DNA from 2 places in the Colwellia sp. 6_MG-2023 genome. Region 2 is predicted to be linked to the other one. Evidence: riboswitches for the same ligand, from Rfam matches in the RefSeq annotation. Region 2 holds a riboswitch; the other holds the start of a gene.

Region 1 (5,087 bases), on a different contig from region 2:
AGTCTATAATGAGATCAATATGTTGTTCATGTAGTTTCGCTTTTAAGGTGATAAATACTTCTTCAAGCAGCGTTTTAAAATTGAACGAATTTGTTTCTGTGCTTGTTTGATCAACTGCCACCTTTTTAAAGCTAGAAATTAATTTTGCAGCCCGATCTAGGTTTCGGTAAATCATCTCTATATTTTCTTCACCCTGAGTCAGGAATTTTTTTAGCTGACTGGATTTTAACGTTTTATCTTCAAAGGCTTGTTTTATTTCCATCAAACGGTCATTCATTAGTGTTGAGGCCGTAACACCCAAACCAATCGGGGTATTTATTTCATGGGCAATACCTGCAACCATGTCGCCTAGAGAGGCCATTTTCTCGGTTTCAACCAACTGCCCTTGAAATTGATGTAATTTTTCCAAAGTTGAAAGCAACTCTTGATTAGATTCTTTTAAAGCATTCGTTCTAGCCTGTACCTTTTCTGCCAATATATTATTTTCTAATAAGGCTTGTTGGTGTGTGTTATCTTTTTTTGTGATGTGCTTCGCTGTTCTATTTAATAAAATATTAATGTTTTGAGCTAAAATATCAAATTCAATAAGTGGTAGGGGGTCTATTTGTTCATTATAGTTTTTACTGTGTGATATTTCTTGTAATGACTCAACTAAAGTAGTGAGTAACTGATTGATTTTATTTTTAATTGAAGATGCTAATATAAAGAAGAGCGTTAAAGCGAATAGCAATAATGCAATCGCAGTGAACGTTAGCTGTCGACTAAAATCATGAATGTTTTTTTTACTTGCTTGAATATACAAATAACCGACTATGGTTTTATTTTGTTTTATTTCTACCACTAACTCTAAATTATTTTTTTGATTTTTAAGAGTTAGTAATTCATCTATTTGAGCAACTTTACTTGGAATTGCTGGATGATAGATGCTTTTATTAAAACCAGTAAAGTAAGTCGTTTCAGTGCCTTCTTTTTTATAAATATGAATATAATTAATGTAGTCAGCTGTCACGAGTTTTTTTAGGTTAGCGTTTGCTCTTTTTTCGGCGCCTTTTGTATTTTCAACTAAGTAGGTTACATTGGCTTGAGCAATAGATTTGGCCCAAGCGCGAGTGTATTTTTCTAACTTTAACTCTTCTTGAGTTTCTACAATATAGATAATACTGGTTAGAATAATGACTATTACGAAAGAAGCTACGCCTAAAATACTGGCGAGTAAAAATCTTCGATTAGATATTAATTTATTTTTTGTTTTCATGGCATAACCATCGCTGAAAAAAATACATTTATCAAGTCTGGTTGACCATTAATTAGCTCTACAGTGATAAATGTTAAATCCTTGTTTATTAATTAATCGTTTGGTTGTTCCTATGTATTCTTGCATGATCGGTAAATACTGTAAAAAACTATTGGCAACTATGGTGATATCTCCACGAGGCTCAATATGAGGCTTAATTCCTCTTAAAAAATCCTCACTTGCTTGATAACTGGTTTTGGTGCCTTGATGGAAAGGCGGATTAGAGACTATATGTTGATATTTTCCTGCTACGTTAGATAAACTATTTGAGGCAAAAACAGTACCAGATAAATTATTTAATGCGAGTGTTTTTTGGGCTGATGTTATTGCTAAAGCACTTACATCCAGTAAGTCTAATTGGGTAGATTCAAACTTCTTACCGATAAAACAGCTGATAACACCTGCACCACAACCAAAATCTAGCACTTTTCCTTGCATAAACTGAGGTAAGTTATCTAATAATAATGCGGTGCCAATATCTAACTTCTTCTGACTGAAAACACCTGGCAATGAAGCGATAGTAAGCGATATATTGTTGATATTAATTTGATATTGTTTAAACCAGTCTTCAATATTGAACTGCTTATTTAAATTTTCAGGGTTAACGATGCCGGCAAAGAGTAAACAATGACGTGCAGCATCTATTTTTTGACAATTCTGAAGAAATTCTCCGGTTAATTTAGGGCTAGATTGTATGCCACCTTTCTTCTCGCCTACTAAGATTATTTTAGCGTCGTTGCTTAAATAAGGGGCAATCACCGCAAAAGTAAAAGCAAGTTCATCTTTGCTTTTTGGGAAGTTAATCACAACTAAGTCGTGTTGTCGTTCAGTTTTATATTCGCTAGCAAAACTTGTTTCGACCTGTTTATCAAATTTGTTTTTTATCGCTAAATAATCGACAAAATTAGTATTATGGCAACTTAATTGTGCCTCTGGATTATCAAGTAGATAGCTTTCAATAAAACCATCTGCCATTAAATTAATAAATAAGGGCGTTTTAGCCGATAATAGTGCACTATTTCGTACTAATATTTGGCTGATGTTTGAAGTTGACATAATGATGATTAACAGTGAATAAGTTAGAAGATAGTATTCTACTGTATTCAAGGTTTTTTCTATAGTCTGAATATTTCGATATTGACAGAAAAGTGATAACAATGTTTAAATAGCGGCGTCCCTAATTCAGACTTTTGATTTAATATCAAAAGTTCACCTCTAAATTATTGATATTTTAGATAAACCATCAAGATAAGTGTCAGCAATGTTTATATTTTATAAATGATGACGGCAGTTACTGATAGGAATACAAATAAAATGTTAATAGTTATGAGGAAAGGGGCCAGAAGAGGAGCGTTAACCAGGTAGTTATTATTTGCAATGTTATTTTGCACAGAGATCAAAATCTGATAATAGTAATGAGGGGGATTAGCGCCGAGATAAGTATTTGTTTGATAAAACACTTATCGGTTGTTTACCTTGGTGTCTAACCAAAGTTTAAGGGCTGAATCCCGACAACTGTCACTGATATTGAGCTACCTTAATAGAAGGTAGGTTATAATTGAGTGGAGAGCTTCTGGTCTTTGCATAAAAGCCAATAATAGCCTTAACATAAGGTTGTTATACTTAGCTCTTTATTGTGAATACCTTAAAGCCCTCCGAACTAATTTGTATTGTGCTTAAGCCGATATAAACATTATGAGTTCGAGAGCAATGAATACACAATCACCTACAAATATAAATTCCCAACTTATTGGCAACAGAAACCTTGACGCTTGTTCTTTATGGACAGCTTTAGTGACGCCATTTTTAGAAAATAATCAAATTGACTTTACTAGTCTAGAACGAATCGCAATAGCACAAGCTGAAGCAGGTAACGGTATACTGTTACTTGGTAGCACAGGTGAAGGTTTAGCATTAACCCGTGATGAGCAAATGAGTATTGTTGAGTTTGTGTGCAGTCTACAGCTTAATACACCGTTAATGGTTGCTGTTGGTGGCTCTAATCTAGCAGAACAAATTAACTGGGTTGAATACTGTAATACCTTACCCATTGATAGTTTTTTACTCGGAACGCCACTTTATGCCAAGCCGGGTGTCGTTGGCCAAACACAATGGTTTAAAGCTCTACTAGATGCTGCTAATTTCCCCTGTATGTTATATAACGTGCCTTCTCGTAGTGGCGTGGAAATTCCCGTTGAAACCTTACAAAATTTGCAAAATCATCCAAATTGTTGGGCAATGAAAGAGGCAAGTGGCGATTTACATAAATTTCTTAATTACCGTGAACAATGCCCAGGTGTAGCACTTTATAGTGGTGAAGATGCCATGATGCCATATCTAGTACCGGCAGGTGCGAAAGGTTTAGTCTCGGTCTGCGCTAATGCATGGCCTCAAGCAACACAAACGTATGTTCAACTATGTTTAGTTGGACAAACCAACACTATGTTTCCATTATGGAACAGGGCTGTAGCAGCACTATTTTGTGTTGCTAACCCTATCCCAGTCAAAATGTTAATGCAGCAGCAACAAAATATTAAAACACCGATATTGCGAGCGCCATTAACACACCTTGAATTAACCGATAATACAGAGTTATTGGCATTTGATGAAAAAATTAATCAATGGTTAGTGCAAGCTAATCAATCTTCTTTTATAAATACACATGAAAATAGGAATATCGCATGAATTGGCAAGATGTAATAGCACAATTAGAAACTGGTGCACTACGCGCAGCAACTCAAGATGAAAACGGTAATTGGCATGCCAATGTTGAAGTAAAACAAGGTGTTTTAGCGGCATTTAAAGCGGGTGAAAACATTGCTTTTGGTGATAACTATTTAGGTTTTGTTGATAAACATAATTTACCTGCTCGTCAGTTTACACCTGAGGATGGTGTTCGTTTAGTACCGGGCGGTTCATCTGTACGTGCTGGTGCTCATGTTGCTAAAGGCGTCATTATTATGCCACCGGCTTATATCAACGTTGGTGCATTTGTTGATACCGGTACTATGGTTGATAGCCATGCTCTAATTGGCTCATGTGCTCAAATTGGTAAAAATGTTCATGTTTCAGCTGCGGTTCAAATTGGTGGTGTATTAGAGCCGATCGGTGCTAGCCCAGTAATCATTGAAGATAATGCTTTCTTGAGTGCCGGTGTTGTTATTGTTGAAGGTATTGTAGTGAAAAAAGGCGCTGTACTAGCACCAGGTGTTTCATTATCTAAATCAGTACCAGTATATGATTGTGTTAATGAAGTGATGCGTGAAAAAGGCGCTGAAATTCCAGAAAATGCTATTGTTGTTCCGGGCACTCGCCCTGTAAAAGGAGATTGGGCGCAAGCACAAGGCTTGAACATGGCATGTGCGTTGATCGTTAAATATCGTGATGAACAAAGTGATGCGGCATTAGAGTTAGAATCTATCCTTCGTTAATTGTTCAACTTGTTGCTGTATAGTGCAAGTTAAGCGTTAAAGTACTTATAAATTCTTGGGAAAGTATTTTAATTTTCAAAGAATGGGCTAAACGCTTAAGCATAAAAAACACGGAATATTGATTGATGATCAATTCCGTGTTTTTGCTTTTAACTTGAACTATATAGCTTAAAGCTAGATTATTAATAATAATGAATTAATTGAAACTTACAGTGTAATAAATGAATTGAAATATTATGACTAAACCCACTTGGTTCGACACCAATCTTGAAAGTACGTTATTAGCTCATCAATCGCCCGAAGATGAACAAGGCTATTTTGTCTATCAATTAGATACGTTAAAAAAACACCTTGCGACATTA
Region 2 (5,087 bases):
AGGTGTCGATTTTTTCTCATCCTTTAAATCATCATTTAGCTTAGTAGCATGGGTATTTTTAACTTGATTTACACTCTTTTTGACAGAAATATTTAAATGCCTTACTGGTTGCATTGTGGCAATCTTGTCTAGCCATGCGTCTTTCTCTTCACTAGTGGAAGAGCTTTGATTAAGGCCAAATTCAATCATTTGTACGGCTAAGTTAATTGAAGAATTCACTTCTCGCTCTACTGAGCTTCTTGCCTGCCATACAGCAATAATTGCACTAAAAATTAAAATCAACAGTACTGATGCAATTATTCTCATATTGATCAGAGCACGTATACTCATTTGTAGAATTCCAATAATGAGGTGAATAAGATAAAAAATGCACGAGCTAATTGAACTATAAGTGCTAAAATATCAAAATTTTAAGAGACAACACCCCTAAAATTTTTTCCTTATGTTTGTTTTATATAATCAATCATACGCATCATATTTAATATAGGCACTGTACGTTCGAATTATATTTCTCATACTTTTGCACTACACTCGAAATGACAATATCAGTGATGAGAATATAATCGGTGAGATGATTAATTGGGTAATTGGGTAATTGGGTAATTGGGTATTAAAATAATAACAAGGAGATATAAACAGGATATACCAATTATTAAGATGAAAGAGTCACAATTAAAGAAAGCAATAATTGATAGTTTATTGCTTTAGATGGTGCTAAGGGGCTTTTGGAATGATTTATTACCAAGTAAAATCGGAGCTCCTACTTGGTAATAATAAATGACGAGGAAAAGTTAATACTAATAGAGTGCAAAAAAGATTAGTTAAATAATTCTCCATGTAGTTTCTCAACAACATTATTCGCATCTCGCTCATTCACTAAGAAGCATAAGTTATTGGCACTTGCCCCATGACAAATTAAACGAACGCTGATGTCATTAATCGTTTGAAAAATACGTTGCCCTATGCCTTTTGCACAATCTAAGCCATTGCCAATAACAGCAACTAATGACAGACCATGTTCAACGGTTACTTCACAAAGCTGCTCTAATTCTTCTACGACTGTTGATGTTATTAACGCTTGTGTAGAGCCACTTGGGTTATCAAAAGTGAGGGCGACACTAATCTCACTGGTAGTAATTAAGTCTACACTCAGCTCATGTTTAGCTAAAATACCAAATACTTGTGCTAAAAAACCACTCGCGTGTAACATAGCCGGGCTTTTAACTGTGACTAAGGTTTGTTCTCGTCTTAAGGCGATTGACCGGTAAGTAGGATTAGAGGCGACCGATTTTTTGATTTGTGTTCCACCTTTTTCAGGCTCTTTACTTGAACCAACAAAAACAGGAATGTTCTGGCGCATTGCTGGAATCAAAGTAGCTGGATGTAATATTTTGGCACCAAAAGTTGCCATTTCAGCTGCTTCACCAAAACTAATTTCTTTTATAGCACGCGCCTGATCGGTTATACGAGGATCGGTGGTAAAAATGCCAACAACATCAGTCCATACTGATAAATTATTCGCATGAAGTGCTTCAGCCAATAAAGCCGCACTATAATCAGAGCCACCACGACCTAAGGTTGTTGTTTCACCTAAACCATCTTGACCAATAAAGCCTTGTGTTACTAATACTTGTTGAGTCAATTTAGGCGCTAAAAGCTCTGTACATGCTAAACTTAATTGCTCTATATCTACCACTGCTTTGCCGTATAAGCTATTAGTTTTCATAACTTGCTGTACATTAAAATAAGCACCGTTAACATCAATAGACTGTAAAACTTGCGCAAAGATGCGTGAACTTAACTGCTCACCAAATGACAGAATGGCATCACCTTGCTTAACACTATGCTGTTGCGATTGTTTTAACGCATGCGTTGCTAACTCTTCAAGTAACCCTTTTATTTCAGTATTTAAAGCTTGCTCAACATCTTTTGCCAAATGTTGAGTAATATTTAACTGAATAGCTTGAATTTTATCAATAATATCTGCTTGTTCATCAAGGGATAAATTTGCTTGGCTTAAGCGTACTAAATAGTTGGTAACGCCTGCACTAGCAGATACAACCACTAAGCGATTACTACAGTCATTTTTAATAATCTGAGCGCAACGCAACATAGCGGGAAAGTCAGCAACACTTGTACCGCCAAATTTAGCAACGGTAAGGGATAAATTTTCTTTTGGTGAACTTGGATGTACCATGGGTAATCTTCCTAAATACAATAACTTACATTAGTAAATAATACTCACTAATTAAAACAGGAAGAGCATGACTGAACAGTTCGACAGGCTAGCCTATTTAACAATATAGGCATAGAGCATAGTAACTTTTTCAGCCAGAAGCTCTCCACCTTAGTCTATACAGACACTAAAATCAGGTGACAGTCCTAAGGATTCAGCCTTAGTGACCGAACGTAAACAGCCACGGTGTTTATGTTCTCGGCGATAATCTCCTTCAATAACGTATGTTGGAATGTGGTTCCTAATACTTTTCAGTATAACGTTATCTATCTAGTTATCGCTCCTCTTCTGGTGTTGTAAATATCACTTAAATTAAAAGTGTATAAACAACCCGTCTATTAGACATGAATTCAGTAGTAATTGCAATAGACTTTTAGATGGCTATAAAGAGAGTTAATTTGGAACAATAATTTTTATATTTAATAGTCAATACTAATAAAGCCTATTTCTATTTAACTAAAGATGACTAAACAGTGACTAAAACTTAAGAAACAACTAAGCACATAAAGCAAAATAGTAGAAAAATACAATGCAATTTTTTGTACGCATAACTTTCCCCAATTTTACAGTTACATTTGTTATAGTCTAGCTACAAACATGTATTACTAGCTTATGTAGAGCCTAATGGATTTATTTTTACTAAAAAAAGTTATTTCGGCTGCAATTATGCCGATTAATTTAGTGTTAATTTTATTAACCTTATCACTTTTGTATTGTCGAAAACGCCCAAAAAGAAGCGTTAAGTGCTTAATCTCAGCAGGATTATTATTAACTATATCCTCTATGCCAGTGGTTTCTGATAAGTTAATGGTAAATATTGAAAATAAATATGAAAGCTTTACTCATTCTAGTAAACCTGTTGACTACATTATAGTGCTAGGAGGTTGGCACGTTGCTAATGATGCCTTACCCGTAACTAGCCAACTTAATACAAACTCATTAGAAAGATTAGTTGAAGTATTAAGGATCTATCAATTACATCCAGAAGCAACGATTATCACGTCAGGTTATTATATTAAGGATCAGTTATCTCATGCTCAAACAATGAAGCAATCTTTAGTTCTTTTAGGTGTACCTGCCAATAAAATCATGACAGAAAATTTCCCTAAAGATACTGAAGAAGAAGCGCAATTAATTGGTCCTAGAGTACAAGGACATAATGTTGTATTAGTAACCAATGCAAGTCATATGCTAAGAGCAATAAAATACTTTCAAGCACAAGGAGTAGAGCCAATACCTGCACCAACAGGCTTTATGGTTAAAAATATAAATGGTCCTAAAGGTTGGGGGTATTACGTTCCTAAAAGTAAATCTCTGCAGATAACAACCGCTGCCTGGTACGAAAGTTTAGGTCTTTTTGTGCAGTGGTTAAAAAGCCTACTTTAAAATCAAATAATAGTATTAACTGTAAACCTAAAAAAACCAGTATCATCTTAGATAATACTGGTTTTAATGCTTTTACTTTGTTTATATTTACTTAGTTACGTTAGCTCACATAGGCTTAGTTACATATTTTCAATAATACAATCACCAAATTGAGAACAAGTAACCAAGGTTGCATCATCCATTAGGCGTTCAAAATCATACGTTACTGTTTTTGCACCAATAGCGCCAGACATACCTTTTAGTAGTAAATCGGCTGCTTCAACCCACCCCATATGGCGTAGCATCATTTCAGCAGATAGAATTACCGAACCTGGGTTAACTTTATTTTTCCCCGCATATTTAGGCGCAGTACCGTGAGTTGCTTCAAAAATGGCAACTTCATCATTTAAGTTAGCACCTGGTGCAATACCAATACCACCAACTTGTGCCGCTAAGGCATCAGATAAATAATCACCATTTAAATTCAGTGTTGCAATAACACTGTACTCAGCAGGACGTAACAATACTTGCTGTAACATTGCATCTGCAATTACATCTTTTATAATGATTTCTTTGCCTGTTTTAGGATGCTTAATACGACACCAAGGACCACCATCTATTAATTCTGCTCCAAACTCTTCACACGCTAATTCATAACCCCAATCTTTAAATGCACCCTCAGTAAATTTCATAATATTACCTTTATGTACTAACGTTACTGAGTCTCTATTATGATCGATAGCATATTGGATCGCTTGACGAACTAAACGTTGAGTGCCTTCTTTAGAAACAGGTTTAATACCGATACCACAATTTTCAGTAAAACGAATTTTGGTGACCCCCATTTCTTCAGTTAAGAAGTTAATCATCTTCTTAGCACTATCACTACCTGCTTGATATTCAATACCGGCATAAATATCTTCTGTATTTTCACGGAAAATTACCATATCTACTTCAAATGGCTTTTTCACCGGACTTGGTACGCCGGTAAACCATTGCACTGGACGCTGACATACATATAAATCGAGTATTTGACGTAACGCTACATTTAAAGAACGCATACCGCCGCCCACAGGGGTAGTTAATGGCCCTTTAATACCAACTTTATATTCTTTAAACATTTCTAATGTTTCATCTGGTAACCAAGTTTCAGAATCATATACTTGCGTTGCTTTCTCACCGGCATATACTTCCATCCAAGCAATTTTCTTCTTGGTGCCATAAGCTTTTTCGACAGCAGCATCAACGACTTTAATCATAGGTGGCGTAACATCAATACCAATACCATCACCTTCAATAAAAGGAATGATTGGGTTATTTGGCACGACTAATTTACCGTTAGATACCGTGATTTTATCGCCTGAACTGGGAATTGTGATTTTACTTGTCATAAAGCGCTCTCCTAATTGGAAGAATGAACATTAAAAATGTTTAAAATATTTATATCATGGTAGCGACAAAAGCTAAACATCATGAAAATTAAGTT

The links. Region 2 has a riboswitch for lysine ahead of lysC (lysine-sensitive aspartokinase 3). Riboswitches for the same ligand answer to the same signal wherever they lie in the genome.
Region 1: it holds a riboswitch for lysine, as region 2 does, so the genes downstream of both, dapA (4-hydroxy-tetrahydrodipicolinate synthase) here and lysC (lysine-sensitive aspartokinase 3) in region 2, are expected to answer to the same signal.

The regions. Positions count from the first base shown of each region.
Region 1 is NZ_JAUOPP010000004.1:4,250-9,336, reverse strand. Features, by position in the region: gene Q4503_RS03690 (sensor histidine kinase) at 1-1,255, opposite strand, end outside; gene Q4503_RS03685 (methyltransferase) at 1,304-2,350, opposite strand; lysine riboswitch at 2,630-2,875, shown strand; gene dapA (4-hydroxy-tetrahydrodipicolinate synthase) at 3,005-3,979, shown strand; gene Q4503_RS03675 (2,3,4,5-tetrahydropyridine-2,6-dicarboxylate N-succinyltransferase) at 3,976-4,725, shown strand; gene Q4503_RS03670 (PLP-dependent decarboxylase) at 4,962-5,087, shown strand, end outside.
Region 2 is NZ_JAUOPP010000021.1:35,397-40,483, reverse strand. Features, by position in the region: gene Q4503_RS13595 (sensor histidine kinase) at 1-330, opposite strand, end outside; gene lysC (lysine-sensitive aspartokinase 3) at 818-2,197, opposite strand; lysine riboswitch at 2,328-2,532, opposite strand; gene Q4503_RS13585 (ElyC/SanA/YdcF family protein) at 2,861-3,622, shown strand; gene icd (NADP-dependent isocitrate dehydrogenase) at 3,742-4,992, opposite strand.